Regions from separate parts of the Streptomyces sp. NPDC040410 genome, predicted to be linked through region 4. Evidence: riboswitches for the same ligand, from Rfam matches in the RefSeq annotation. Region 4 holds a riboswitch; each other region holds the start of a gene.
What was found. A riboswitch is a leader RNA that binds a small molecule or an ion and turns the genes downstream of it on or off. The one in region 4 is predicted to bind cyclic di-AMP.
Positions count from the first base shown of each region.

Region 1: another riboswitch for cyclic di-AMP. It lies ahead of ACZ562_RS21315 (transglycosylase family protein); the one in region 4 lies ahead of ACZ562_RS07890 (C40 family peptidase).
Region 2: another riboswitch for cyclic di-AMP. It lies ahead of ACZ562_RS08810 (transglycosylase SLT domain-containing protein); the one in region 4 lies ahead of ACZ562_RS07890 (C40 family peptidase).
Region 3: another riboswitch for cyclic di-AMP. It lies ahead of ACZ562_RS34355 (M23 family metallopeptidase); the one in region 4 lies ahead of ACZ562_RS07890 (C40 family peptidase).

Region 1 is NZ_JBVIVK010000010.1:210,118-217,591, forward strand. It holds gene ACZ562_RS21305 (cytochrome P450 family protein) at 1-982, shown strand, start outside; gene ACZ562_RS21310 (transglycosylase family protein) at 1,151-2,218, shown strand; cyclic di-AMP (ydaO/yuaA leader) riboswitch at 2,413-2,592, shown strand; gene ACZ562_RS21315 (transglycosylase family protein) at 2,596-3,291, shown strand; gene eno (phosphopyruvate hydratase) at 3,648-4,934, shown strand; gene ACZ562_RS21325 (FtsB family cell division protein) at 5,216-5,692, shown strand; partial or broken gene ACZ562_RS21330 (DUF501 domain-containing protein) at 5,712-6,116, shown strand; gene ACZ562_RS21335 (Ppx/GppA phosphatase family protein) at 6,318-7,274, shown strand.
Region 2 is NZ_JBVIVK010000003.1:309,895-317,368, reverse strand. It holds gene ACZ562_RS08825 (glycosyltransferase family 2 protein) at 1-219, opposite strand, end outside; gene ACZ562_RS08820 (GNAT family N-acetyltransferase) at 275-1,363, opposite strand; gene ACZ562_RS08815 (HAD family hydrolase) at 1,832-2,647, shown strand; gene ACZ562_RS08810 (transglycosylase SLT domain-containing protein) at 2,683-3,165, opposite strand; cyclic di-AMP (ydaO/yuaA leader) riboswitch at 3,170-3,341, opposite strand; gene ACZ562_RS08805 (CocE/NonD family hydrolase) at 3,624-5,618, opposite strand; gene ACZ562_RS08800 (polyprenyl synthetase family protein) at 5,865-6,875, shown strand; gene ACZ562_RS08795 (CHRD domain-containing protein) at 7,018-7,474, shown strand, end outside.
Region 3 is NZ_JBVIVK010000028.1:43,790-51,263, reverse strand. It holds gene ACZ562_RS34365 (M16 family metallopeptidase) at 1-169, shown strand, start outside; gene ACZ562_RS34360 (M16 family metallopeptidase) at 166-1,554, shown strand; cyclic di-AMP (ydaO/yuaA leader) riboswitch at 1,746-1,908, shown strand; gene ACZ562_RS34355 (M23 family metallopeptidase) at 1,922-2,728, shown strand; gene ACZ562_RS34350 (GntR family transcriptional regulator) at 2,917-3,612, shown strand; gene ACZ562_RS34345 (HPr family phosphocarrier protein) at 3,760-4,041, opposite strand; gene ACZ562_RS34340 (bifunctional acetate--CoA ligase family protein/GNAT family N-acetyltransferase) at 4,218-7,103, shown strand; gene ACZ562_RS34335 (DUF5998 family protein) at 7,169-7,474, shown strand, end outside.
Region 4 is NZ_JBVIVK010000003.1:129,380-136,853, reverse strand. It holds gene ACZ562_RS07915 (ATP-binding protein) at 1-331, shown strand, start outside; gene ACZ562_RS07910 (LuxR C-terminal-related transcriptional regulator) at 328-1,068, shown strand; gene ACZ562_RS07905 (C40 family peptidase) at 1,117-2,178, opposite strand; gene ACZ562_RS07900 (hypothetical protein) at 2,576-2,929, shown strand; gene ACZ562_RS07895 (tellurite resistance/C4-dicarboxylate transporter family protein) at 2,907-3,908, opposite strand; gene ACZ562_RS07890 (C40 family peptidase) at 4,023-5,216, opposite strand; cyclic di-AMP (ydaO/yuaA leader) riboswitch at 5,225-5,397, opposite strand; gene ACZ562_RS07885 (hypothetical protein) at 5,796-6,008, shown strand; gene pcrA (DNA helicase PcrA) at 6,084-7,474, shown strand, end outside.

The DNA.
Region 1 (7,474 bases), on a different contig from region 4:
CAACATCGATCCGCCGGACCACACCAGGCTCCGGCGACTGGTCAGCAAGGCCTTCACCCCCCGCCGGGTCGCCGAGTTCGCCCCGCGCGTCCAGGAACTCACGGACCACCTCATCGACCGGTTCGCCGGCAAGGGCAGCGCCGACCTCATCCATGAGTTCGCCTTCCCGCTCCCCATCTACGCCGTCTGCGACCTGCTCGGCGTCCCCCGCGAGGACCAGGACGACTTCCGCGACTGGGCGGGCATGATGATCCGTCACGGGGGCGGTCCGCGGGGCGGGGTCGCGCGGTCCGTGAAGAAGATGCGGGGCTATCTGGCCGAGCTCATCCACCGCAAGCGCGAGGCGCTGCCCGCCGAGCCCGGCCCCGGCGAGGACCTCATCTCCGGTCTCATCCGCGCCTCGGACCACGGCGAGCACCTCACCGAGAACGAGGCCGCGGCCATGGCCTTCATCCTTTTGTTCGCGGGTTTCGAGACCACCGTCAATCTCATCGGCAACGGCACGTACGCCCTGCTCACCCACCCCGAGCAGCGAGCCCGTCTGCAGAAGTCCCTCGCCGCCGAGGAACGCGGGCTCCTTGAGACCGGCGTCGAGGAACTCCTGCGCTACGACGGTCCTGTTGAGCTCGCCACATGGCGGTTCGCCACACAGCCGCTCACCATCGGCGGACAGGACATCGCGGCGGGCGACCCCGTCCTCGTCGTCCTGGCCGCGGCGGACCGCGACCCGGAGCGGTTCGCCGATCCCGACGTCCTCGACCTCGGACGGCGGGACAACCAGCACCTCGGGTACGGCCACGGCATCCACTACTGCCTCGGTGCCCCGCTGGCCCGGCTGGAGGGGCAGATCGCTCTGGCCACGCTCCTCACCCGGCTCCCGGACCTGCGACTCGCTGTGGATTCAGCCGATTTGCGGTGGCGTGGCGGACTGATCATGCGTGGACTGCGCACTCTGCCGGTCGAGTTCATGCCGCGTGCATGACTGGGCTCACCTGCGCAAAGGTGACACGCCCTCAACTCTGTGATCTTCATGTGATCTGTGCGGCATTAACTTGTGACAAGTGATCCCCTGCCGATACGTTCACCAATCAACGCGACGTCTTACAACGCGCGCCGCGTTGTTCCCCGTTGTCTCGCGAAAGGTTTCCGCATGCTCTCCGGGAACGGTCGTCACCGTCGCCCCCGCCAGGCACCGGCTCTCCTGGTCGCGGCCGGGGTGACCGGCTCTGCCATCGCGATCCCGCTCCTAGCCGCCACCGGCGCGAGTGCGGCCGGCGGGAACACCTGGGACCAGGTCGCGGAGTGCGAGAGCGGCGGCTCCTGGAGCGAGGACAGCGGCAACGGTTACTACGGCGGTCTCCAGGTCTCTCAGGAGAACTGGGAGAAGTACGGCGGTCTCGACTACGCCCCGAGCGCCGACCAGGCCAGTCGTTCCCAGCAGATAGCCGTCGCCGAGAAGATGCTCGACGACCAGGGCATCGCAGCCTGGCCGACCTGTGGTCTGCTCGCCGGGCTCGGCAAGGACAAGGATTCGGCGAACGTCGACACCGGCACGGGGGACGACAACTCGTCGGATTCATCGGGTTCATCGGATTCATCCAATTCATCTGACTCGAGGGACTCGTCCGAGTCGTCTGAATCACCCGGCTTGCCCGACTCGTCCGAAGAGTCCTCATCGTCGCCCTCCCCGTCGGACAAGTCGTCGGACAAGTCGTCGGACGAGTCGTCGGACGCCGACTCGGACGCCGACTCGGACGCGGAGTCGGATGCGACGGACAAGCCTGGCAAGTCCGACACATCGTCCGAATCCGAGTCCGGCTCCAGTGCCGGAGGCTCACGGGATTCCGGCGGCACATCGGCAGATGTGCCGAATAATGACGACTCGGACAACTTCGGGCAAAGTGAAGGCTTTTCGAGCCTGGTCGACACGGGAGCCCTCGGTACCGGCCGGCATCGCGGCGGCACCGCGGACGAGGCCGCCGGCGAGAGTGGCGCCGGCGCCTCCAAGGGGCGTCACGCCGCCCGGGAGGACAGTGCCGCGGGTGACGCGGCCGACGACTCGTACACCGTCCGCCGCGGGGACACGCTCGTGTCCATCGCCGACTCGCATGACGTCCAAGGCGGATGGCATGAGCTCTACTCCCACAACAAGCAGGAGATCGGGCCCGACCCAGGTCACATCGTCCCCGGTCAGAACCTTGCACTCAGTGCCGAATAGGGCGAAAAGCAGCGGGAGTTCGCGTCATACTTCGTGCTGAATGTCCGGTTTGGCAAAAGTGTGGGATGAGTCTCAGAAGCCCTGATCGCCTTTGAAATTCCCCGGATCGCGTGTCTACGGTCGTGACCGCTCGCCAACACGAGCCCCGTCTGCCGCAACGCCGAATCCTGCCAGCGGCCGCACGGGAACAGTCGTCGCGTCAAGCGCCGTAGGCAGGAGCGGGGGACCCAAGGTAAGTGCCGGGCCCAGCAGTTGAGCTGGATCCGGCTTGGGGTGAAGCCGTGCCGCGCAGGAGAGACCGCGCGAGACACGGCCGGGCAACTCAACCGGCCCGAACCCGACAGCTCACCTCGCAGGCGTCGGTGAGGGGATCAACCATGCTGTTTTCCGGCAAGGGCAAGCACCGCCGTCCGTCCAAGGCGAGCCGCGTCATCGCGATCGCCGGTGTCACCGGCGCCGCCGTCGCCGCCCCGCTGATCGCGTCCGGCACCGCTTCCGCCGCCACCGCCTCCGAGTGGGACGCCGTCGCCCAGTGCGAGTCCGGTGGCAACTGGTCCATCAACACCGGCAACGGCTACTACGGCGGTCTGCAGTTCTCCGCCTCCACCTGGGCCGCGTACGGCGGAACGCAGTACGCCGCCACCGCCGACCAGGCCACCAAGGCGCAGCAGATAGCCATCGGTGAGAAGGTTCTCGCGGGCCAGGGCAAGGGTGCCTGGCCGGTCTGCGGCACGGGCCTGTCGAGCACCCCCTACAACGGCGGCAGCGCCGGCTCCCCGTCGAGCGGCTCCTCGCAGAGCCAGAGCACCGGCACCAGCACCCGCTCGACCGCCGAGCAGCAGGCGTCCCGTTCCGCCGAGCGGCCGGCCGCCAAGAAGACCGTCACCACGCCGACCGGCAAGAAGGTCAAGAAGGGCGACGGCGAGTACAAGGTCGTCAAGGGTGACACCCTCAGCTCGATCGCCGCGGAGCACGGCGTCAAGGGCGGCTGGCAGAAGCTGTTCGAGCTGAACAAGGACATCGTCGAGGACGCCGACCTGATCTACCCCGGTCAGCAGCTGCACCTGAAGTGACAAGCGGCTCGCAGCCGAACCACAGCGCCCTCACATCCGTGTCCTTCATGACGAAGGTCCCGTGAGGGTCCCCCCGTCCCCCACGGGCTCCCCGCTCCGGTGCGTATTCCCCCGTACGCACCGGGGCGGGGCTTTTTTTTGCGCCGGCGCGTTTTGGTGCCGGCGCATCTTCTGTACCGACCATGTCCTGATGTCTTTGTTCAGTTCGGAAACAATTTACTCTCGGTTCTGTCCACCACGCGGTCGACCGGCTGGCCGATCGACCGGAGCCGGTTAGGCTCGTCTCGCAGAGCCACCGCGGCGCTGCGCGCACCGGGCCACGGCCCGGCGTACCCGCGTCACATCCCAAGAAGGAGATGCTCGTGCCGTCCATCGACGTCGTCGTAGCCCGGGAAATCCTGGACTCCCGAGGCAACCCCACGGTCGAGGTCGAGGTCGGCCTCGACGACGGCAGCACGGGTCGTGCCGCCGTCCCGTCCGGCGCCTCCACGGGCGCCTTCGAGGCCATCGAGCTCCGCGACGGTGACCCCAACCGCTACCAGGGCAAGGGTGTCGAGAAGGCCGTCCTCGCCGTCATCGAGCAGATCGGCCCGGAGCTGGTCGGCTACGACGCCACCGAGCAGCGCCTGATCGACCAGGCCATGTTCGACCTTGACGCCACCGACAACAAGGGCTCCCTGGGCGCCAACGCCATCCTCGGCGTCTCGCTCGCCGTCGCGCACGCCGCCTCCGAGGCCAGCGACCTCCCCCTCTTCCGCTACCTCGGCGGCCCGAACGCGCACCTCCTGCCGGTGCCGATGATGAACATCCTGAACGGCGGCTCGCACGCCGACTCCAACGTGGACATCCAGGAGTTCATGATCGCCCCGATCGGCGCGGAGACCTTCTCCGAGGCGCTGCGCTGGGGCACCGAGGTCTACCACACCCTCAAGTCCGTCCTTAAGAGCAAGGGCCTGTCCACCGGACTCGGCGACGAGGGCGGCTTCGCCCCGAACCTGGGCTCCAACCGTGAGGCCCTCGACCTCATCCTCGAGGCCGTCAAGCAGGCCGGGTACGTGCCCGGCGAGCAGATCGCCCTCGCGCTCGACGTCGCCGCCTCCGAGTTCTACAAGGACGGCAAGTACCTCTTCGAGGGCAAGGAGCGCTCCGCCGCCGAGATGACGGAGTACTACGAGGAGCTCGTCGGGGCCTACCCGCTCGTCTCCATCGAGGACCCGCTGTTCGAGGACGACTGGGCCGGCTGGAAGATCATCACCGACAAGCTCGGCGACAAGGTCCAGCTCGTCGGCGACGACCTGTTCGTCACCAACCCGGAGCGCCTGGCCCGCGGTATCGAGGACGGCGCCGCCAACGCCCTGCTCGTGAAGGTGAACCAGATCGGTTCGCTGACCGAGACCCTCGACGCCGTCGAGCTGGCCCAGCGCAACGGCTTCAAGTGCATGATGTCCCACCGCTCCGGCGAGACCGAGGACGTCACCATCGCCGACCTGGCCGTCGCCACCAACTGCGGCCAGATCAAGACCGGCGCCCCGGCCCGCTCCGAGCGCGTCGCCAAGTACAACCAGCTGCTGCGCATCGAGGAGATCCTCGACGACGCGGCGGTGTACGCCGGCCGCAGCGCCTTCCCCCGTTTCAAGGACTGACCCGATCAGGGTCTGACCCAACCTGGGGTGAGGCCTAGTGCCGCGTCAGCCAAGGTTCGCCCCGTCGCGACGCCCGGCACGCCCTCTCGCCGCACCGGCCGAAAGCCCAAGTACGTCCAGTACGAGGACTTCCGGCCGGCACGCCGAGAGCACGCACCGGACGCCGCTCCTTGACGGGCAAACCTTGGCTGACGCGGCACTAGCCAGTCGTACGTACGTCCCCGTACTCGGTCCCGTACCGTGTGCGGGGACGTACGCGCGTATGAAGGGGAGGCGGGGACATGGCCGGGAAGGACCGGGACCGTTTCTCCACCGCGACCAGGATCCGTCTGCTCGGCGAGCAGACGGCGGCCCGCGTCTACCGCTCCCAGACCAAGCGCCAGGCCCGCCGCTCCCGGCTGACCGGCCGGGCCGCGCTGCTCGCCCTCGTCCTGTGCACGCTGATCGTGGCCCTCGCCTATCCGATAAGGCAGTACGTCTCCCAGCGCGCCGAGCTCTCCGACATGCGGCGGGAGAAGGAAGAGGCCAGCGAGCGGGTCGAGCGGCTGCGCGACCTCAAGGCGCGCTGGCAGGACGACGCGTTCGCGGAGCAGCAGATCCGGCAGCGGCTGCACTATGTGATGCCGGGGGAGACGGGTTACATCGTCACCGACCCCGACGCGGCCAGGCAGTCGCGCGCCGACCTGGGGGCCGCCGACCGCCCCTGGTACTCGAACGTCTGGGACGGTGTCGACAAGTCCGACGCCTCCGACCAGTGAACCCAAGAGAAAGACAGGCATGGAAACGCCCCCGCCGACCACCCCGCGCACCGAGCCCACCGACGCGGACGTCGAGGCCTTCAAGCAGCAGCTCGGGCGTCCGCCGCGCGGGCTGCGCGCCATCGCGCACCGCTGCCCGTGCGGGCAGCCGGACGTCGTGGAGACCGCGCCGCGGCTGCCCGACGGCACGCCCTTCCCGACGACGTACTACCTGACGTGTCCGCGCGCGGCGTCGGCGATCGGCACGCTGGAGGCGAACGGCGTGATGAAGGAGATGACGGAGCGGCTGCAGACCGACCCGGAGCTCGCCGCCGCCTATCGCGCCGCGCACGAGGACTACATCGCGCGCCGTGACGCCATCGAGGTCCTGGAGGGCTTCCCGAGCGCGGGCGGTATGCCGGACCGCGTGAAGTGTCTGCACGTGCTGGTGGCGCACTCGCTCGCCGCGGGTCCGGGCGTGAACCCGCTGGGCGACGAGGCGATCGAGATGCTCCCGGAGTGGTGGCGCAAGGGGCCGTGCGTGCAGCCGCTCGAGGCGCCCGACCCGGCGGACGAGCACCCCGGCGAGGAGGGCGTGGTCTCCGACCCCGCCGAGGTCCGCGGCGGTTTCTTCACGCAGGCCCCTCTGGTCCCCGCCGGGTTCAGCCGGGTCGCCGCCGTCGACTGCGGGACGAACTCCATCCGGCTCCTCGTCGCCGACGTCAACCCGTCCACCGGTGAGCTGCTGGAGCTCGACCGTCGCATGACGATCGTGCGGCTCGGCCAGGACGTGGACCGGACCGGCCGGCTGGCTCCCGAGGCGCTGGAGCGGACGTTCGCGGCCTGCCGGGAGTACGCCGAGGTGATCCGCGAGCTGGGCGCCGGGAAGGTGCGGTTCGTGGCCACGTCCGCTTCCAGGGACGCCTCCAACCGCGACGCGTTCGTGCGTGGCGTCGCGGACGTCCTCGGTGTCGAGCCCGAGGTCATCTCCGGCGGCCGGGAGGCCGAGTTCTCCTTCACGGGGGCGACCAAGGAGCTGGCGGGCAGCGACCGTCTCGCCACGCCCTACCTGGTGGTGGACATCGGCGGCGGCTCGACCGAGTTCGTCGTCGGCGAGGACCATGTGCGTGCGGCGCGCTCCGTCGACGTGGGGTGCGTGCGGATGACCGAGCGGCACCTCGTCCGGGACGGGGCCGTCACCGACCCGCCCACCGAGGAGCAGATCGCGGCGATGCGCGCGGACATCGAGGCGGCCCTCGACCTCGTGGAGGAGACGGTGCCGCTGCGCGAGGCGCGCACGCTGGTGGGTCTGGCCGGGTCGGTGACGACCGTGTCGGCGATCGCCCAGGACCTGCCCGGGTACGACTCGACGGCCATCCACCACTCCCGTGTCTCCCGCGGCAAGGTCCGTGAGATCACCGAGTGGCTGCTGCACTCCACGCACGCCGAGCGCGCGGCCGTCCCCTCGATGCACCCGGGGCGCGTCGACGTGATCGCGGCCGGGGCCCTCGTACTGCTCTCGATCATGGAGCGAACCGGGGCCGAGGAGGTCGTCGTCAGCGAGCACGACATCCTCGACGGGATCGCGTGGTCGGTGGCGTAGGCGCTTTCGCCGGGTGGCCTGGGTCTCGTTTGCTACTGATCGGTAGCTCTCGGCTGAGCAGGTCGGATAGCGTATGAGCGCGTCCGGGGGGTCCGAAGTGCCCCCCGGAGACGCCTCGTCGGAAAAGTTCGTGAAGTTCTTCACAAGGAATTCGGCCCTGTTCCTGGAAGGAAGGGGCCCGGTTGGCCCTTCCGGGGCCC
Region 2 (7,474 bases), 180 kb from region 4:
CTTGGGCTCCGCGCCCTCGGGAACCCGGCCGAGCAGCGTGCCGACGGGCCGCCCCTCCCGCCTGACCAGGACGAAGACCTCGCCCGAGGTCACGGGCGGACTGCCGGGCCCGGGTCTGAGCCAGGCATCCTCCCCCCTGAGGTCCAGCTCGGCGACCTGCACCGGTCTGATGCTCCGGAACCGCCGTATCTCGTCCTGCGCGCGCGTTGTACGGGACATGCGACCTCTCCCCCTCGCGTCTTTGCTTCCGTGGTGCCCCGTGGTGCCCCTCGTGTCACGACCGGCGCAGCCGGGCCACGCCCTTCAGCGTCCGTGCGGCCGCCGACGCGAGCCGGGGCCGGTTGCGGACGAAGTGGTGCGCCCGGCGGGCGGGTTCGACGCTCAGCCAGTGCATCGCGGCGCCCGGTCCGGGGCGGGTCGCCGCCCCCTCGTACACGGGCAGTTCGCCCGTCTTCAGCGAGTCCTTGTACTCAGCGGCGCCCCGCCCCAGATCCAGCAGGCCGATACCGGCCGCGGCCGCCGCCTCGGCCATCCGCAGATGCAGCACCAGTCCCGGCGAGAACTTCGCGAACTCCGGGTCGTACGACGGGAACCAGCAGGCCAGGACCGTCGACGAGCGCAGTCCGAAGTGCGCGGCGAGCGGCCGGTCGCCGGCGTACAGCACGGACAGCGTGCCCGCGCACTCGGCCTCCCGGGTGTCGGCGAGCGTGTGCACGAGCCGGGTGATCCACTCCTGCGAGAACCGGTCGCGGCGGCCCGTCCTGCGGTACTGCGCGGACTTCCACTCCATGAGGGTGCGCAGCGCGGCGGGATCACGCTCGTCGAACGCGAAGCGCAGCTCGCCGACCTGGCGGCCGAGCCTGCGCTCCTTGGCGAGCGTGGTTTTGAGGAACTTCGGCGACTGGGCGCGCAGTACGGTCTCGTAGGCGTCGTACCCCTTCTCCACGTCGATGACGTAGGAGGTGTACTCCGCGGCCGCGGCCGGAACGAACAGGCCCTGCTCCGCCTCCAGGTTGTCGAAGGCGAAGCTGGACAGCGAGCAGGCCCGCAGCAGTTCGTCGGCCTCCAGCGCGAAGCCCTGCGGCAGCACCGCGCCCTGGCAGTCGGACACGCCGAACGCCAGCGCCCGGCCCTGTCCCAATGGCCCTCTCTCGTGCGGCAGGAAACCGGCGGCCTCGACTCCCTCGTACACCACCGCCACGCGCGCCCTCGGCCGGACCCGGCCGACCGCGTCGGTGAACTCCGGCTCCATGAACGGGTTCCGTGGCAGACCCGACTTGGCGCGCAGTTCCCGCCAGAGTTCCCTGTCCCCGGCACCGAGCTCCTCGGGCCTCAGCACACGAATGCGTCCACTGCTCAACATGACCCCCCGATCAAGTCCCCCCTGGACACCTCAGGACGGTACCGCCCGAGGTGGGGCCAGGGGTAGGTACCGGACCATCCTGTGTCCAATTGGTGCAGAGGCCGCTATTTCTTTTTGCTGTTTCTTTCCGCTTCTCCTTGCGGACCGTTCGCCCTTCGTCGCCGCATCGGCATGATCACCGGACCGCTCGACACCCCGGGCGACACCGGTCGCCCGGCGGGCCGTCACCCCCGCCCTGACGACCATGCGGCAGCCCTTCGACCGCATCAGGGCCGAAATGGTCCGTATGTCCTCGCCCGGATCGCCGACGAGGGCACGGCGGGTGTGATCCTGCCGACAGATCCGGTGGTACGAGGCGGGGCGCAGCCGCTCCAACTCCCGCAACCGGAACGGCCGTCACGGATGTGAAAGCAGTAGCCGTCCGGTTCGCGTCGAGTCGAGGGGGCTTTCCATCCGTATTCTCTGATCATGGCAGCACCCACCGCGTATTCACTGATCGCCACCGACCTGGACGGAACTCTGCTCCGCGGGGACGACACCCTCTCCGACCGGTCGGTCGCCGCGCTCCGGCGGGTGGTGGCGGCAGGCGCGCGGCACCTCGTGGTGACCGGCCGCCCGGCGCCCAGGGTGCGGCCGCTCCTCGACGACCTCGGGAGCAACGGGCTCGCGGTCTGCGGACAGGGCGCGCAGGTGTACGACGCCGGCGCGGACCGTCTGCTGTGGTCCGTCACCCTGGACCGGGAGCTGGCCGAGACCGCGCTCGGCAAGATAGAGGCCGAGGTGGGACAGGTGTACGCCGCGGTCGACCAGGACGGCGTCGACGGACTCACGCTCATCGAACCGGGCTACCTGATGCCGCACCCGACCCTCCCCGCGGTACGGGTCGGCCGGCGTGACGACCTGTGGTGCGAACCCATCAGCAAGGTGCTGCTGCGCCACCCCGAACTGAGCGACGACGAGTTGGCGGCGACGGCGCGATCGGTGGCCGGGTCGCTCGCGACGGTCACCATGTCCGGCCCCGGCACCGTCGAACTCCAGCCAAGCGGTGTCACCAAGGCCACCGGTCTCGCCCTGGCCGCCGAACACCTGGGCCTCGGCCCGGACCGGACCATCGCCTTCGGCGACATGCCCAACGACATCCCGATGTTCGACTGGGCCGCCTACGGCGTGGCGATGGCCAACGCCCACCCCGAACTCAAGGCCGTGGCCGACGAGATCACCCTGTCGAACGAGGACGACGGCATCGCCGTCGTCCTCGAGCGGCTCTTCCCCGGGCCCCGGTAGACGCCGACGCGGGGCCTAGTCGACGCCGACCGGGCCTAGTAGGCCCCGAAGACGTTGTCGATCGAGCCGTAGCGCGCGGCCGCGTAGTTGCAGGCGGCGGTGATGTTCGCGACCGGGTCGTACGAGTCCCAGGACGTGCCGGCGACGTGGTAGGCGCGGAAGGTCGGGTCGATGACCTGCAGCAGGCCCTTGGACGGCGTGCCCGCGGCCGCGTTGGAGTCCCAGAGGTTGATGGCGTAGGGGTTGCCCGAGGACTCGCGGATGATGTTGCGGTAGATGCCGTCGTACGTCCCCGGGATCCCGTGCTCCGCCATGACCTGGAGCGACGCCCGGATCCAGCCGTCGAGGTTGTTGGCGTACCCGAGCGAGGAGGCGGTGGTCACGGTGGGGGTGGCCGCGGACGCGGTGGTCGCGCCGATGAGCGGGAGCGCCAGAACGGCTATTCCGGTGCCGGCGACGGCGAGCTTGCGGGCGAGGCGGGCTGTTCTGGTGCGGCGGGGCTGACCGGCTGCGGACATGGCGAGTTCCTCTCCGGCGCCTGCGAGGTGAGCTGTCGGGTTCGGGCGGGAGCTGCCCGGCCGCGCCCTGACGGACGCGACTGCACCCCCAGCCGTCCCGGTACGCCTTTGTGGCGTCCGGTGCGGCGACTTACCTGGGTCCCCCGCTCCTGCCGTGCGCGAAGTGTGTTCGTCGATGAGTCTCGGGCCGGGCGGCGGCAGGATTCGGCGTCCACCCGACGGCCGGGAACGTATGCGAGAGCACATGTCCGGAACAAGTACCGGATTCACACCTCGCCCCTATTGACCTTGATCTGAGGTGTTTGGGGTGCTTGATCCTTTGCGGTCGCCAAGTATCAACTCGCCACGGTAAGAGGTGAGTCGTCTCCGGAGAGGGTGAAGTCGGCTCGCGTGGCGAAGTGAGGCAAGTCACGGGCTTCCGCAAGAACGGCAAATCGGGCAATGAGCCCAACTCATTGTCAACCAGACGTTCGTGGGATCCGCTTCTCCCAGGTCCGGTGGAAGACCACCTCGCCGCCGTCCGTGCAGACCACCTCGTCGGACGTGACGAAGTCCGCCCCGTCGCACCTGATCTCCGAACGCGTGCGGACCGTCGTGTCCCACGCCGTCTCGGGACGGTGCAGCCGGATCGACCAGTCCGAGCGGGTGCGGGCAGAGAGGGGGTCCCGCTCGTTGATCGTGTACGTCTCCAGCGCCTCCTCCGTGCTCTCCAGCCCGTCGGGGTACATACGGGTGCCGTCGCGGCACGGGTCGACCTCGACCCGCCACTCGCCCTTGGCCACATCACGCACCACGAGCCGCTGCGGGCGCGGTTCGTCCAGTGTGGCGGGGGAGTTGACGCCGAGCGGTGCTGACTGCTCCGGCTCCTCGAACGTGACCGTCCCGCCCGACTCACGGCCTCGGACCGGCAGTTCGAGGAAGCTGCCCACAGGGTCCAGGGTGAAGCCCGCCGCCGAGTCCGGCCGGGGCCAGATCCACGGCCAGTACGCGGAGGAGACGGCGAGCCGGATGCGGTGGCCGGCCGGGAAGGCGTGGCCGACGCCGTTCAGCTCGAAGGCGACCTCCTCGGTGGCACCCGGCGTCCACGGCACCGCCCGCTCCGGGCCCCGCCGCGCCGACAGGTTCAGCACACCCCGGGTGACCAGGGTGGAGGCACCGTCGGGAGCCACGTCGCACACCCGGGCGATCACCTGCCCGCCCGGCACCTCGGAGGTCAGCCGCAGCCGCACCCCCGGCCGCCCCAGCACCCAGGTCTCCTCGCCCACCTCGAACTCGAAGCACACCGACCGTGCGTCCTCCTCCCGCTGGTCGGGCGGCAGGTCGGCGTCGTCGCCCATGGGTACGACACGGCCGGCGTCGAGGCCGGTGTGCTGCGGGGAGCGGACGAGCAGCGGGCTGCCCCGGAGGACGTGCGTGACGGTCTTGACGTGGGGGGAGGGCCAGGCCTGCTCGCCGACCCAGCGGCCCGGCAGCGTCTCGTACCCGGTCGCCGGGGGGTGAGAGTCGCTGACGTACGCACGCAGCAGCGGCTCGGCCATGGCTCCGGTGTCGGCCCCTTTCAGCCAGTGGTCCCACCAGCGCAGGGTCTCCTGGAGGAAGCCGATCGCCGGGCCCGGCGGCAGGCCGCGGTCGGGGTACTGGTGCGGCCAGGGGCCGATCAGGCCGCGGACGCGGTCGGGCGGGAGGTGTTCGACGAGCCCGAGCACCGTGTCGCGGTAGGGGTCGTGCCAGCCGCCCACCGCCAGGACGGCGGCCCGGATCGCCCCGTAGTCCTCGCGGACGCTGTCCCGGCGCCAGTAGTCGTCCCGGGTCTGGTGGTCCAGCCAGGTGTGGAGGAACGGCTCCACGGATTCCAGGCGCCCGAGCCACAGGTCCCGCCAGGCCTCGCCGGCGTACAGCGGGTCGGGCGGCCTGCACACGCGGGAGAGCATCCCGGCCGCCCGGGCGTGCATGCCGGCCGCGAGGACGGAACCTCCCATGTAGTGCACGTCGTTGTCATAGCGGTCGTCCGTGGAGCAGACCGCGACGACCGCCTTGAGCGGCTCGGGCGCGAGGGCCGCGATCCGGAGGGAGTCGAAGGCGCCCCGGGACACGCCGAACAAGCCCACCTTGCCGTCGCACCACGGCTGCGCGGCGAGCCAGTTCACCACCTCGACACCGTCGGAGAACTCCGTGCCCGTGTACCCGTCCGCGGGCACGCCCTCGCTGTTGCCGTGCCCGCGGGCGTCGACGCGGACGCAGGCGTAGCCGTGCCCGGCGTACCAGGGGTGGCGCTGCCGGTCGCGGGGCGCGGTCCGGTCGGTCAGCCGGCCCGGGAGGTACTCGAGAAGCGCCGGCACGGGCTCGCCCGTCAGGGGGCGCCACACCCGCGCGTGGAGCCCGGGCCCGTCCGGGAGCGGGATGCGCAGGTCCTCATGGGCCGTCTCGTAAGGGAAGGACGTACGGATGTGCACCACGTTCCACTACTTCCATGCAAATCTACAGAAGTCCGTCTATATCAGGTGATCGAAAACATACCCGTCGTGATGTGGTACCGCCTGGCCTGACAGGGGTACTCCCGGTCGGGCGAAGTCGGAACTGCGGGAGGTGGGCGCTCGTGGTGATCGAAACGTGACCGGATACGCTGACTTGAGTGATGGCAGCGACCTATCGACAAACCGTGTAATCGCCAGTAGACACCAGCAGACAGGAGACCCCTCGTGACCGTCGTCGGGCCGTTCGGGCTGAGCGTGCGGGACCAGGCTCTGGAAGCCGATGTCCAGGCCGGATTGGCGGCCGTCGAGGAGGGTTTGTTCGAGGCCACCAAGAGCGAGGTCCCCTTCATCACTGAGGCCGCCCAGCACCTCGTGCGGGCGGGCGGGAAGCGGTTCCGGCCGCTGCTCGTGATGCTCGCCGCCCAGTTCGGGGACCCGTACGCGCCGGGGATCGTGCCCTCGGCGGTCGTCGTCGAGCTGACCCACCTGGCGACGCTGTACCACGACGACGTGATGGACGAGGCGGAGGTCCGGCGCGGGGTGGCCAGCGCGAACACCCGCTGGGGCAACTCGGTCGCGGTCCTGACGGGTGACTTCCTGTTCGCCCGTGCCTCGCACATCCTGGCCGACCTCGGGCCGGAGGCGGTCCGTGTCCAGGCCGAGGCGTTCGAGCGCCTGGTGACCGGGCAGATCCTGGAGACGGCCGGGCCGACGGACGGACGTGACCCGGTCGACCACTACCTCGACGTGCTCGGCGGCAAGACGGGCTCGCTGGTCGCGGTGTCGTGCCGATTCGGCGCGATGATGTCGGGCGCCGACGAGACGGTCGTGGACGTGCTGACGCAGTTCGGCGAGAGGCTCGGTGTCGCCTTCCAGCTCGCGGACGACGTCCTGGACATCGCGTCCGACTCCCGCGAATCAGGCAAGACCCCGGGCACGGACCTGCGTGAGGGCGTCCCGACGCTGCCGGTACTGCGCCTGCGCGAGCGCGCGGCCCGGCTGGGCCTGGCCGAGGACATCGCCCTGTGCGAGCTGCTCGACTCCGACCTGTCCGACGAAGCCCGGCACGCCGAGGCGCTGGCCGGCCTGCGATCCCATCCGGCGCTGGAGCAGGCCCGCAGGGACACCGTGCGGTACGCGCAGGAGGCCCGGTCGGCCCTGGCCCCGCTGCGGGAGTGCGACGCGAAGGCGGCACTCCTGGAGCTGTGCGACGCGGTGGTGCACCGGGCCGGCTAGTCGCGGCCTCGAGTGAATCAACCTGTGTGGCGCACGTCACATATCTGGACTGAGTCCAATCTGAGATCGCTTCCGTATGCATGCCCAGAAGCTGACGCAGGGGGCGTCAGCTGCCATACGGGGAGCTAAAAGCATCATGGGCATGAACACGACGTCTTCGAAGCGCCGTAAGAGCCTCGTGGCCGCCGCCGTCGCGGTGGCCGCCGCCGGCGGTGTCGCCGCCGCGATGATTCCCGCCTTCGCCGCCGAGGGCACCCGCGTCGACCACGCGGGCCACGCCGGCCAGGGCATCGTCACCCAGAGCGGAACCACCCACGGCGGCAGCGGCGGGACGATCCTCGCCGCCAGCCTGCGGGGCGCCAACGAGGTGCCCGTGGCCGGCGGCCCGGCCGTCGGGGACGAGAACGGGGCCGCGCTCGAGTTCATCAGGGTCAAGGGCGACAGGGTGTCCGTCGCCGTGACCTGGCGGGGCACGGGAAAGCCGACCCTGCTCCACATCCACCAGGGCGCCAGGGGCACCAACGGCGGCGTCAAGGTCGACTTCACCAGGCTGCTGGAGAACAGCAGGCGCCACAGCGTCACCGGGACCGTCAAGGTCG
Region 3 (7,474 bases), on a different contig from region 4:
CACCGCCGTCCAGCGTGTGCTCGACGTGACGGCCGAGGAGGTCCAGGAGGTCGCCCAGGCCCGCTTGCGCCCCGACAACCGAGCCGTCCTGGTCTACGAGCCCGTCGAGGGCACTGAGAGCACCGACAACACCGCCGACGAGGACGAGAACGAGGAGGCGGCCAAGTGACCGAGCTCGCCACGATGCATTTCCACCCCCAGCCCCAGGCCGGCGAGGCCAGGCCGTGGGCGTTTCCGGCCCCCGAGCGCGGGACGCTCGGCAACGGTCTGACGGTCCTGCGCTGCCACCGCCCCGGCCAGCAGGTAGTCGCCGTCGAGGTACTCCTGGACGCTCCCCTGGACGCCGAGCCGGCCGGCCTCGACGGCGTGGCCACGATCATGGCGCGGGCCTTCTCCGAGGGCACCGACAAGCACTCCGCGGAGGAGTTCGCCGCCGAGCTGGAGCGCTGCGGCGCCACCCTCGACGCGCACGCCGACCACCCCGGTGTCCGCCTGAGCCTGGAAGTGCCGGCCTCGCGCCTGCCCAAGGCGATGGGCCTGCTGGCCGACGCCCTCAGGGCGCCCGCCTTCGCCGACAGCGAGGTCGAGCGCCTCGTCCGCAACCGGCTCGACGAGATCCCGCACGAGCTGGCCAACCCGTCCCGCCGGGCCGCCAAGGAGCTCTCCAGGGAGCTGTTCCCGGCCACCGCGCGCATGTCGCGCCCGCGCCAGGGCACCGAGGACACGGTCGCCGCCATCGACTCCGCGGCCGTACGCGCCTTCTACGAGAAGCACGTCCGCCCGGCCACCGCCACCGCCGTGGTCGTCGGCGACCTCACCGGGATCGACCTCGACGCGCTGCTCGGCGACACCCTCGGCGCCTGGACCGGCTCCTCGGCCCAGCCGCGGCCGGTCGCGCCGGTCACCGCCGACGACACCGGCAGGGTCGTCATCGTGGACCGCCCCGGCGCGGTCCAGACGCAGCTGCTCATCGGCCGCGTCGGCCCCGACCGGCACGACCGCGTGTGGCCCGCGCAGGTGCTCGGCACATACTGCCTCGGCGGCACGCTCACCTCCCGCCTGGACCGCGTCCTGCGCGAGGAGAAGGGCTACACCTACGGCGTGCGGGCGTTCGGCCAGGTCCTGCGGTCCGCCCCGGACGGCACGGGCGCCGCCATGCTCGCCATCAGCGGCTCGGTCGACACCCCGAACACCGGCCCGGCGCTGCAGGACCTGTGGACGGTGCTGCGCACGCTCGCCGAAGGGGGCCTCACCGACGCCGAGCGCGACGTCGCCGTGCAGAACCTCGTCGGTGTGGCGCCGCTCAAGTACGAGACCGCCGCTGCCGTGGCGAGCACGCTGGCGGACCAGGTCGAGCAGCAGCTGCCCGACGACTACCAGGCGACGCTGTACCAGCAGCTCGCCGCGACCGGCACCGTCGAGGCCACCGTGGCGGCCGTGAGCGCCTTCCCGGTGGACCGTCTGGTGACGATCCTGGTCGGCGACGCGGCGCAGATCAAGGAGCCCGTCGAGGCCCTCGGCATCGGTGAAGTCACCGTCGTGTCGGCCGAGTAGAAGCACACGCGCACTGGGGCCCTGGTGACTGAAGCGTCATCAGGGCCCGCGTATGTCCGAATTGAGGGAGTGGTTGCCTGTCTGCCCTGTGGCGTGCGCTACAAAAGGCGTGATCCGTTTGGGGATTGAAAGACGCCGCGTCTAGCGTCGGTCCGGCTGTTCGTCAGGCAGTGCGCCGCGCCCGCGGCACCGGACAGTCATCGCCGAGTCCCCGTACGGCGCGAGCCAGGGGAGCCGGGGACCCACGCAGTCCCTGGGGTGAATCGGACGCCCGCGCGCACCGCGAGGGTGTCCGTAGGAGACCTTCCTGCTCCGAACCCGTCAGCTAACCCGGTAGGCGAGAAGGAAGGAAAGGACCAGCCACTACATGGCGTTCACCCGCGCCACCGGGAAGCACCGTCGTCCCAGCAGGATGCACCGCACCACCGCCCGTGTGGCGGGCGTCGCGGCCCTCACCACCACCGGCGCCATCGGCACTATCGCCGCCCCGGCGCTCGCCGCGGAGACCTCCGCCGAGCAGACCGGCCTCACCCCGGTCATCAAGATCGGCGACACGGTCGCCGAGCAGATCGACGCACAGGCCGACGCACAGCGGGAGGCCGCCCGGGAAGCCGCCTACAAGAAGGCGGCCGAGGAGGCAGCGCGCAGGAAGGCGGCGGAGGAGGCCGAGAAGGCGCGCGAGGAGGCGAAGGAGGCGCGCGAGGAGGCGAAGGAGGCGCGCGAGGTCAAGGAGCGTGCCGCGCGCGAGGCCGAGCGCGAGCGCCTCAACACCTTCGTCGCCCCGGTCTCCGGCTCCTACGTCTCGACCGGTTACAAGGCGGGCGGAGGCGTCTGGTCCTCCGGCAGCCACACCGGTGTCGACTTCCACGCCGCGAGCGGCACCTCCGTGCACGCGGTCGGCTCCGGCACCGTCGTCGAGGCCGGCTGGGGCGGCTCCTACGGGAACAACATCGTGATCAAGATGAACGACGGCACGTACACCCAGTACGGCCATCTGTCGTCCATCGGTGTCTCGGTGGGCCAGAAGGTCACCCCGGGCCAGCAGATAGGCCTCTCCGGCGCAACCGGCAACGTCACCGGAGCGCACCTGCACTTCGAGGCCCGTACGACCGCGGAGTACGGCTCGGACATCGACCCCGTCGCCTACCTCCGATCGCACGGTGTGAAGATCTGACGACCCACGGCACGGCATCCCGAAGCCCCGGCTCACCGAGCCGGGGCTTTCGGCGTTTCGGGGGCCGCGTTGTCCAAAAAATAGGCCTGGATTCAGGCCCGCCGTCGGATATTCCGGCTCGTTGCAATAGAGTCATTGAACACACGTCAATCATCGACGTTTCACGGGGATTAAGGCGGAGGTCGGTCATGCGTATTCCGGCGCACTCGGTATGCACCGCGATCCGGGACGACATCGTCGCCGGTGTCTACGAGCGCGGCAGCCGGCTCACCGAGGAACTGCTCGCCCGCCGCTACGGCGTCTCCCGCGTCCCCGTCCGCGAAGCCCTGCGCACGCTGGAGGCCGAGGGCTTCGTGGTGACCCGGCGGCACGCCGGCGCGTGCGTCGCGGAGCCGACCGAGCAGGAGGGTGCCGACCTCCTGGAGATGCGCATGCTTCTGGAACCGCTCGGAGCCTCGCGCGCCGCCCAGCGGCGCACCGAGGCACATCTCAAGGTGTTGCGCGGCCTCGTGAGGCTGGGCCAGGAGCGCGCCAAGAGGGGCAACAGCGAGGATCTGCGCTCCCTGGGGGGCTGGTTCCACGAGACGCTCGCCCAGGCGTCCGGCAGCCCCGCGCTGTCCTCGATGCTGACCCAGCTGCGCCACAAGATCGCCTGGATGTACACGGTGGAGGCGCCCGCCAGCCCGGTGGAGTCCTGGGTGGAGCACGGCGCGATCGTGGATGCGGTGGCGCGCGGCGACAGTGAGCGCGCGCGGTCGGTCACGACGCTGCACACGGAGCGCTCGACGGCCGCGCACCGGTTGCGCTTCAACGGGGGAGGGGACCGGACCGACCGTGTGAGGAACTCGCAACATCCCGTAAACATGTCGGGCCTGCGGCATTAACACGGGCGCCGTATACAAAGAGGTGGGTAATTCGAGGGGGATTATTTTTGCTGCCCGTGAGAGGGAAATGCGAAGGGCTCGCCCGGTAATTCGGACGAGCCCTTCTGTGAATCGGCGACGGCCGCGGCCATCAATTGCGTGGGGTGCTCAGACGGTCTCGGGGAGTTCCTCGAGGCCCTCGGAGACCAGCTTCGCGAGGCGGTCGAGCGCGACGTCCGCACCCTCGGCGTCGGAGGCGAGGACGATCTCCTCGCCGCCCTGGGCGCCCAGGCCCAGAACGGCCAGCATGGAGGCCGCGTTGACGGGGTTGCCGTCGGCCTTGGCGATCGTCACCGGGATACCTGCGGCCGTGGCGGCCCGGACGAAGATGGAAGCGGGGCGGGCGTGGAGGCCCTCGGCCCAGCCGACGTTGACGCGGCGCTCAGCCATGTGATGCTGCCCTTCACTGTCTCAGGGTTGTCTAGACCAGTTTCCCACATCGTGAAGCATGCCGGAGCGGGCCCTCGTCCCGCCCCGGGTGGCGTCGGACCGCGGCCTCGGTCCGGCATCCGTTCTCCACAGACTGCCTCGCCCCGTTGTCGTACGCGAGCCGTACTCTGGGGCCCATGCAGACCCCGTCGGACAGGCACGAGTACCCGGCCCACTGGGAGGCCGACGTGGTGCTGCGCGACGGCGGCACCACACACATCCGCCCGATCACCGTCGATGACGCAGACCGCCTGGTCAGCTTCTATGAGCAGGTCTCGGACGAATCGAAGTACTACCGCTTCTTCGCGCCCTACCCTCGTCTGTCCGCCAAGGACGTCCACCGCTTCACGCACCACGACTTCGTGGACCGGGTGGGACTCGCGGCCACGATCGGCGGCGATTTCATCGCCACCGTACGCTATGACCGTATTGGTGCCGGCGGCATGCCCGCCTCCGCGCCCGCGGACGAGGCCGAGGTCGCCTTCCTCGTGCAGGACGCCCACCAGGGCCGCGGGGTCGCCTCGGCCCTCCTCGAACACATCGCCGCCGTCGCGCGCGAGCGCGACATCCGCCGCTTCGCCGCCGAGGTGCTGCCCGCCAACACCAAGATGATCAAGGTCTTCACGGACGCCGGGTACACGCAGAAGCGCAGCTTCGAGGACGGCGTCGTACGCCTGGAGTTCGACCTCGAACCCACCGACCGCTCGCTCGCCGTGCAGCGCGCGCGGGAACAGCGCGCCGAGGCGCGGTCGGTACGGCGGCTGCTGGCGCCCGGCTCCGTCGCCGTCATCGGGGCCGGCCGCGCCCCCGGCGGCGTGGGCCGCAGCGTCCTCGGCAACATCCGGGACGCCGGGTTCACCGGCAGCCTGTACGCCGTGAACAAGGCCTTCCCCGAGGAACAGAAGGTGCTCGACGGGGTCCCCGCGTACCGCTCGGTGGGCGACATCGGCGGACCCGTGGACGTTGCGGTCCTCGCCGTGCCGGCAGAGCACGTCCCCGAAGTCGTCGCCGAGTGCGGTGCGCACGGCGTGCAGGGCCTCGTCGTCGTCTCCGCCGGATACGCCGAGAGCGGCCCCGAGGGGCGCGAGCGCCAGCGCGAACTGGTGCGCCACGCGCGCACGTACGGCATGCGGATCATCGGGCCGAACGCCTTCGGCGTCGTCAACACCTCCCCGGACGTACGGCTGAACGCCTCCCTCGCTCCCGAGATGCCGCGGCCCGGGAGGATCGGGCTGTTCGCGCAGTCCGGCGCCATCGGCATCGCGCTGCTGTCCCGGCTGCACCGGCGCGGGGGAGGGGTCACCGGGGACACCGGCGTGTCCACCTTCGTGTCCTCGGGCAACCGGGCGGACGTGTCCGGCAACGACCTGATCCAGTACTGGTACGACGATCCGGACACCGACGTCGTCCTCATGTACCTGGAGTCCATCGGCAACCCGCGCAAGTTCACCCGCCTCGCGCGGCGGACGGCGGCGGCGAAGCCGCTGGTCGTGGTGCAGGGCGCGGGCTCCGCTCCGCAGGGGCATGCCGTCCGGGCGACGCGGCTGCCGCACGCGACGGTGTCCGCGCTGCTCCGGCAGGCCGGGGTGATCCGCGTGGACACGATCACGGAGCTGGTGGACACGGGGCTGCTGCTGGCGCGGCAGCCGCTGCCGGCGGGGCCCCGGGTGGCGATCCTGGGGAACTCCGAGTCGCTGGGGCTGCTGACGTACGACGCGTGCCTCTCCGAGGGGCTCAGGCCGCTGGCGCCGTTGGACCTGACGACGGGGGCGTCCGCGGAGGACTTCCACGCGGCGTTGCTCCGGGAGTTGAGGGACGACTCGTGCGACGCGGTGGTCATCACGGCGATACCGGCGGTGGGGGAGGGGTCGGCCGGAGACGCGACGTTGGCCGATGCTCTGAGGTCGGCCGCGGACGAGGTTCCCGGGAAGCCGGTGCTGGTGGTGCATGTGGAGCTCGGGGGGCTTGCGGAGGCGTTGTCGGCTGCGGCCAGTACCGCACCACAGGCGGTTTCCCACGCACCGGGCGCGGTTTCCCACGCACCCGGCGCGGTTTCCCATCCCGGCGCCGCGGGCGGTGCCCACCTGATCCGCCCTGCGGAACGACCGCCCGCCGCGTCGGCGGCGAAGCCGGCCGGCGGGGAAGGGCCACCCTTCTGCTCTCGCCTCATCCCCGCCTACCCCGCCGCCGAGCGCGCCGTTCGGGCCCTTGCCGAAGCCGTGAAGTACGCGCAGTGGCGGCGGGAGGCCGCCGAGCCCGGGAAGGTGCCCGAGTACGAGGACATCGACGAGAAGGGGGCCGCCGAGCTGATCGGCGGGCTGCTCGCGCGCGGGCAGGGGTTCACGCTCGGCAGCGACGAGACGTGCGACCTGCTCGGCACGTACGGCATCCAGGTGCACCGCGCCCTGCCCGCCCCCACCCCGGAAGCCGCCGCCGAAGCCGCCCGCACCCTCGGCTATCCCGTGGCCCTCAAGGCCACCTCCCCGCACCTGCGCCACCGAGCCGACCTGGGCGGCGTACGCCTGGATCTCGCGGACGAGGAGCAACTGCACCGGGCTTACGCCGAGTTGACCGAGCTGTTCGGGGAGCCGGAACAGCTGCGTCCGGTCGTGCAGGGGATGGCCCCGCGTGGAGTGGACACGGTGGTGCGGGCCGTCATCGACCCGGCGGCGGGCGCGGTGGTCTCGTTCGGGCTGGCCGGGGCCGCCTCGCAGCTGCTCGGGGACATGGCGCACCGGCTGGTTCCCGTCACGGACCGGGAGGCCGCCTCGCTGGTGCGGTCGATCCGCACGGCACCGCTCCTGTTCGGCTGGCGCGGCTCGACGCCGGTCGACACGCCTGCGCTGGAGGACCTGCTGCTGCGCGTGTCGCGGCTGGTCGACGACCACCCGGAGGTCGTCGCGGTCACCCTGGAGCCGGTCGTCGTCGCCCCGCACGGGCTGAGCGTGCTCGGTGCCTCCGTGCGCCTGGCACAGCCGCCCGCCCGCGACGACCTCGGCCCGAGGACGCTGCCGGTCTACTGAGTGATCTACCGAGCGACGCCTCCTGTGCACGGAGCGGTGCCTCGCAGTCAGTGCGCCCCCGTAGGATGGACGTCATGGCCAAGACCAGTACGACGACCCAGGGGCTGCGAGCGGCGATCGAGCGCAGCGGCTACTACCCGGCCCTCGTGGCCGAGGCGGTGGAGGCCGCTGTGGGCGGCGAGCCCATCCGGTCGTACCTGGTCCACCAAGAGACGACGTTCGACCAGAACGAGGTGCGGCGGCACGTGACCGTGCTCGTTCTCACCGGTAACCGCTTCATCGTCAGCCACACCGACGAGCAGGCCGCGGACACCACCTCCCCGACGCCGTACGCCACGACGTCCACGGAGTCCGTGAAGCTTGGCCGGATC
Region 4 (7,474 bases):
GGTCGTCGTCGTAGGGGACTGCCCGCTCGACGAGAGAATCGGTGCACAGATGCAGGCCGGGCGTGAGGCGATGGTGAACGCCGCCAAGTACGGTGGCGAGGGCGGCGCCGTACAGGTCTACGCCGAAGTCGAGGAGAGGACGGTCTTCGTGTCCGTGCGCGACCGCGGTCCCGGCTTCGACCTCGACTCGATACCCGCCGACCGCATGGGCGTCAGAGAATCGATCATCGGCCGCATGGAGCGCAACGGCGGCACGGCGCGGCTGCGCGCGGTGCCCGGTGGCGGCACGGAGGTCGAGCTGGAGATGGAGAGGGCGGAGAAGACGTCATGAGCGACCCGACCGAGGCAAACGGTACGGCGGGAGCGGCGGAGGCCGAACCCGTTCAGGCCGCAGACGGCGGCGCCGAGCGTCACGTGCGCGTGGTCCTCGTCGACGACCACCGCATGTTCCGTACGGGAGTCCAGGCCGAGATCGGACAGACCGAGCAGACCGGCGTCGAGGTCGTCGGCGAGGCGGCGGACGTCGACCAGGCGGTCACGGTCATCACCGCGACCCGGCCCGAGGTGGTCCTCCTGGACGTCCACCTCCCGGGCGGCGGCGGTGTCGAAGTGCTGCGCCGCTGCGCCCCGTTGATGGCCGACGCCGAGCAGCCCGTCCGCTTCCTCGCCCTGTCCGTCTCGGACGCGGCGGAGGACGTCATCGGCGTGATCCGCGGCGGCGCGCGAGGTTATGTGACGAAGACGATCACGGGCAGGGACCTGGTCGACTCGATCTTCCGTGTCCAGGACGGCGACGCCGTCTTCTCCCCACGTCTGGCCGGCTTCGTCCTCGACGCCTTCGCCTCCACGGACGCCCCGCCGGTCGACGAGGACCTGGACCGCCTCACGCAGCGCGAGCGCGAGGTACTGCGGCTCATCGCCCGGGGTTACGCCTACAAGGAGATCGCCAAGCAGCTCTTCATCTCGGTGAAGACGGTCGAGTCCCACGTCTCCGCGGTCCTGAGGAAGCTCCAGCTGTCCAACCGGCACGAGCTGACACGCTGGGCGACGGCGCGGCGGCTGGTGTGAGCCACGGGCGGTGAGGGTCCCGTCGGCCGCCGCGTCGCCGGGAACCCCTCAGGCCACCCGCGTCGCTCCCGCGAACGGCATCTGGCTGATCGGTGCGACCCGCACCGGGGCTGACGGGTTCGGAGCGTGGATCATCTGTCCGTCGCCCACATAGATGCCGACGTGACTGATGCCGGAGTAGAAGAACACCAGGTCCCCCGGGAGCAGTTCGGAGCGGGAGACCCGGCGGCCGGCGTCGATCTGCGCGTAGGTCGTGCGGGGAAGGGAGAGGCCCGCGGAGCGGTACGCGGCCTGGACCAGGCCCGAGCAGTCGAAGGCGTCCGGGCCGGTCGCGCCCCACACATAGGGGCTGCCGAGCTTCTGGTACGCGTACGCGACGGCCGCCGCCGCACGGGAGTTCGGCGCCTGGGCCGCGGCGGAACCGGGCGCCTGGAGGCCGTCCCGCACACCCGTCGTGGAACGCGAGGCGCGGCCCGAGCCGTCCGCGAACCTCGTGCGCTCGTCGGCGGACAGCCGGGACAGCAACTGCCGGGCGGCGCCCAGCTTCCCGGTGATCGTGTTCTTGTACCGTTTCAGCTCCGACTGACGCGACTTGAGCGAGGTCAGCTCGATGTGGGCCGCCCCGCGCAGCTGCTCGATCTCCCTCAGCTGCGTGCGGACGCGGGAGACGGCGGCGGTCTGCCGGCTGCCCGCGCGTTCGACGAACTCGGCGCCGTCGAGGTACCGGTCGGGGTCGTCGGAGAGCACGAGCTGCAGCGAGGGGTCGAGGCCCCCGTCGCGGTACTGGGCGGACGCGATCGAACCCAGCGCGTCCCGTGCGGAGTTGAGGTTGTCCGTCTTGCGTGCCGCCTCGTCCCGCAGGGTCCTCAGCCGCGCCTCGGCCGCCTCCGCCTTCTCCTGCGCGCCGTTGTACTTCTCGGTGGCGGCCTCCGCCTCCTGGTACAGCCTGTCCACCTTCGCCCTGACCTGCGCGGGCGTCGGATTCGGCGCGGCGTGTCCGATCCCGTCGAAGCCCGTCGCCGTCGCCGCGCCCGCCAGGGCGATCGTCGCCGCCGTACGGGCCGTATTGCCGCCGGCCGGCCGCTGACGGGGCTTGCGGTGCGCTGCCACGTGGACTGCACGTCCTTTCGTACGACCGCCTCGTGCGTACGAACGCCAAGCGGAGCGGACGTACGGCCGCCCAGGGGCGGTTTTACGCGTCCGGCGACGGCCCGCACAGGGGGAGCGGTCCGCCGCCGGACCTTCTCGGCGGTGGTGGCCGACTGCCGCCCCTGGCCCGGGCGGCGGTGGGGAGCCGGTCACCTGGGGGAGGACGCTAGGCCTCATTGTGTCGGTGCGGTAACGCGTTGTGCAGAAGTGCCGGGTGCCGACCGAGGCGCGACCGTATGTGACCGTGATCCCCTTCCCCCACCGGCGACTTCACGCTGCGTGATGACCGATGTGACGATTCCGGACGTCCCGGGGGCGCCGGAGTGCTACGGGTCGCCCCTGATTAGGCTCCGGCCTCATGGACGTACTCATCCATCTCTTCGTCGGCCTGCACATCATCGGCATCGCCTCGCTCCTCGGCGGCTTCCTCACCCAGATGAAGGCGATGGGTCGGGGCACCGCCCGTTTCGTCCCGGCGATGCTGCACGGCGCGCTGACGATGCTGGTCACCGGCGTGATCCTGGTCGGCCTCAACCAGGCCGACGACCAGTCCGTCAACAACGTCAAGATCGGCGTGAAGCTGGCCCTGCTGATCGTCATCCTCGGCCTCGTCTATGTGAAGCGGGACGACGAGAGTGTGGACAAGCGCCTGTTCGGCCTGGTGGGCCTGCTGACCACGGCGAACATCTTCATCGCGGTGCTGTGGACCTGAGGTCCCCGGGCGCGGCCTTCAGGGCTGCGCGGACGTCCGCCACCGCCCCCGCGGCGACGGCCAGCCACACCGCCACCGAGATCCACAGCAGCACCTCCCCCGGCACATCGAGCCACGAGACGTCGAGCGCGGCGGCGACCGACAGCGTCGCGGTGGCCGTCAGCCCCATCGGGAACACGGTCGCCCACCGCAGTGCGTCGTAGCGCAGCCGGGGCCGGCCCAGCTCGGCGGCGAGCAGTACGGCGTACCAGGCGAGGTCGAGCACCAGCAGTGCGCCGGTCACCGCACGCAGGACGCCGTTGTCGTCGACGTTCCACAGGTACAGGCTCGCGCTGTCGGCGGCGACCAGCGTCGCTCCGGCGAGCGCCGAGATGGCGAGCGCACCGCCGGCCACCCAGTGGTCCCCGGCACCCCCGGTCACCTGCCGCGGGTCGAAACAGGCCAGCGCGAGGCCGTAGAGCGCGAGCCCGAGCCCGAACAGGACGAGCGCCGCGTGCGCGAGCCAGGCCGACTCCTCGGCCGCGGCGAGCGTGGCGGCGAGGACGGCGAGACCCTGTGTGGCCACGCAGCCCAGGAACACCGTCCCCGGCATACGGCGCTCCCAGTTCCGTACGGCGAGGACGAGCGGCCCCGGCCACACCAGCACGGCCAGTGCCAGCAGCGTCTCGGCCAGGACCTGCCGGCCCAGGGCGGAGAAACGGGTGCCGAGCACGGCGGTCGCGGCGACGGCCGTGAGCGCGCCCGGTGCCGCCTCCGCAACCCGTCTCCCACGGTCCCGCAGCAGCCGTACGACGAAGTCGGCGGCCAGCCCCAGCCAGGCGGCGCAGGCCACCGCCAGCGCGATGCGGGACAGGACCTCGTACCCCGTCAGGTGCAGACCGACCGACATGATGCCGGTCGCCAGCGCGGCGGCACCGGCCGCCGGCGGACGCTGCGCCCACCAGGCGCGGAAGGGGGAGCGGGAGGAGGTGCCGGCCATGGGGCGATGCTAAGGAGCGCCGCGCGCGTCGAGGGCGGGGCACGCGCGCGGGCGCTCCGAAAAACGCGCGGGCGCAGGGCAAGGGGACTGGGTGTGCGTCCGCGCCTGGGGCCGTCAGGCCGGGCGTACCAGGCTGTGGATCGCCGACTCGCCGTCGTAGTAGATGGACTCCTCGCGGACGTACGCGCCGGGCTTCGGGGCGTGGATCATCATGCCGTTGCCGATGTAGATGCCGACGTGGCTGATGTCGTCGTAGAAGAAGACCAGGTCACCGGGCTGGGCGTTGGAGAGGGAGACCGTGGTGCCCGCGTTGACCTGGTCGTAGGTGGTGCGGGGGAGGGTGACGCCGGCGGCCTTCCAGGCGGCCTGGGTCAGGCCGGAGCAGTCGTAGGAGTCGGGGCCGGTGGCGCCCCATACGTAGGGCTTGCCTATCTGGGCACGGGCGAAGGCCAGGGCCTTCTCGGCCTTGGTGGCGTACGAGGAGTCGGACGAGGAGTCGGACGAGGAGTCGGACGACGAATCGGAGGAGGACGAGCCCGACGAACTGCTCTCCTGCTGGGCCGCCTCCTGCTGGGCCGCCTCCTCCGCCGCCTTCTGCTCGGCCGCCTGCTGCTGCGCGAGCTCCGCGGCCTTGCGCGCGGCCTCCTGCTGCTTCTTCTCCTCGATCGCCGCGAGCCGCGCCTTCTCCTCCGCCGTCAGCTTCGACAGCAGCTCGCGCGCGTCGGAGAGCTTCTTCTGGACGGTGGCCTTGGCCGTCTTCAGGTCGCCCTGCGACTCGGTGAGCGTCTCGAGGCTCTGGGCGGCCTCCTGACGCTTCTTCATCGTCGCGGACTGCTCCGAGACGTAGTCGTCGACCGCGCCCTTCTGGCGGCTGGTCAGCCGGCCCATCAGCTGGGTCTGGTCGAAGTAGTCCTGCGGGGAGTCGGCGAGCAGGAAGGTCGCGGTGTCCGGCGCGGAGGCGCCGGTCCGGTACTGGGCCGCGGCGAAGGAACCCAGCTCCTCCCGCGCCTCGTTGAGCTTCTGGGTGCGCTTGGCCACGTCGTCGAGCAGGGTGTCGACGTGCTTGCGCTGCTTCGCGGTCTTCTCCTTGGCCGCGTTGTACTTCTCGGTCGCCGACTCCGCCTGGCGGTACAGGTCATCGACCTTCTTCTCGACCTCTTCGAGGCTCGGCTTGTCGTCGGCCGAGGGAGCGGCGTTGGCCGCCTGGGACAGCAGGGCCACGGAGGTGAGGGCCGCCGTTGCGAGGGCGGGGGTCCGTATACCTGCTACGCGCGTACCTGCGGGACGCGGCTTGCGGTGCGACGCCAAGGGAGGCGACTCCTTCCAACGTTCCGCCTACCGAGTTAGCTGTCGGGTTCGGGCGGGTGGTTCGGAAGGGTTGCCCTACGGCCTTTCCCCGAAAGGGAGTTGGGCCGATTCACCCCAAGGTCGGTGTGGGTCCCCGGCTCCGGCTGCCCCGGGGGCGCACCGGACTCGGCGGAGGCCGCGCGGCCCGGCGACGTTCGCCGGTGGGGGTCGTACGGCCTGCCGGGCACGGTAGCCAACTCGTGGGGCGCCTGTGAAGGTTGCTGGGTGATATGCCCGATACATTTTCGTGACCTTGGCCCAGGGTGCCGCTGACGGTGGTCAATCGGGGGTGATCTACGGCGACTTGTACGTATTTTTACCGGAGTGACGATGTCCCTCCGCTTCTGGCGGCCCGGCGTGCATCGGGCTCACGTCCGCGGTCACGCTCTTCGCCACCGGTCGCGACGGCGTTGGCGGCGGTCGAGTCGAACCCGTACGCCGTGCTCGCCCCTCCCGACGGCCGCAAGATCGTCGCTTACGCGGCCGGCAAGGACCTCGTCGTCGTAGCGCCCCTTGGCAAGGCCAGTTCCCTTATCGGTCTTGTACGTAGGCCGGCTCTTCGCCGGTCAGGTGACCAAGGTCTCGTACGGCAGGCGCACGAGCGTGAGGCTCCCGTTCCCGGCGGGCGTGGCCGTCGACCCGTGGGACGGCAAGGTCCGCGTCGCCGCCTGGTCGGTCGCGGACCGTGACGGGACGGTCCTGGAGGGCGAGAAGACGCCCGGCGGCCGGATCGGAAAGCTCCTCGGCTTCTGAAACCGGACCCTGGGACGGGTGATGTTCTCAGGGCGGCGGCGGGGTGTCACCGGCGCCCCCTAGACTCGGAGAGCGATGAGCAGCCTCTTTGACGACAGCTTCCTGGCGGATCTCCGGGCCCCCCGGGCCCACGAGGAAGAACACCCGCCGCCGCCCGAGGACGATCACGTACCGGAGCCGGTTCCGGACGATCTGTTCGGCGGGAAGTTCGACGTGCCGCCGGACCGGGACGGGTACTACCGCGACGGCGCCCCGCGCCCCGCGGTGGACCCGGCCGCACTGCTGGAAGGGCTGAACGAGAACCAGCGCGCGGCGGTCGTCCACTTGGGCACCCCGCTCCTCATCGTGGCCGGCGCCGGCTCCGGCAAGACCCGCGTGCTCACCCACCGCATCGCGTACCTTCTCGGCGAGCGGAACGTCCACCCCGGCCAGATCCTCGCGATCACCTTCACCAACAAGGCCGCCGGCGAGATGAAGGAGCGCGTCGAGCAGCTCGTCGGCCCGCGCGCGAACGCGATGTGGGTGATGACCTTCCACAGCGCGTGCGTGCGCATCCTGCGCCGTGAGAGCAAGAAACTCGGCTTCACCTCGTCCTTCTCGATCTACGACGCCGCAGACTCCAAGCGCCTGATGGCCCTGGTCTGCCGTGACCTGGACCTCGACCCCAAGCGCTACCCGCCGAAGTCCTTCAGCGCCAAGATCTCCAACCTGAAGAACGAGCTGATCGACGAGGAGGACTTCGCCGCCCAGGCCACCGACGGCTTCGAGAAGACCCTCGCCCAGGCCTACGCCCTGTACCAGTCGCGGCTGCGCGAGGCCAACGCCCTCGACTTCGACGACCTGATCATGACGACGGTCAACCTGCTGCGCGCCTTCCCGGACGTCGCCGAGCACTACCGCCGCCGCTTCCGGCACGTTCTCGTCGACGAGTACCAGGACACCAACCACGCCCAGTACGCCCTCGTCCGGGAACTCGTCGGCACCGCCGAGCACCCCGTCGACGTACCGCCCAGCGAGTACGACGTCCCGCCCGCCGAACTGTGCGTCGTGGGCGACGCCGACCAGTCGATCTACGCCTTCCGCGGGGCGACGATCCGCAACATCCTCCAGTTCGAGGAGGACTACCCGGACGCGACGACGATCCTGCTCGAACAGAACTACCGCTCCACCCAGACGATCCTGAGCGCGGCCAACGCCGTCATCGAACGCAACGAGTCCCGCCGCCCGAAGAACCTGTGGACCAACGCGGGCTCGGGCGCGCGCATCACCGGCTACGTCGCGGACACCGAGCACGACGAGGCGCAGTTCGTCGCCGACGAGATAGACCGTCTCACGGACGCGGGTGACGCGAAGGCCGGCGACGTCGCCGTCTTCTACCGCACCAACGCCCAGTCCCGTGTCTTCGAAGAGGTCTTCATCCGCGTCGGCCTGCCCTACAAGGTCGTCGGCGGCGTCCGCTTCTACGA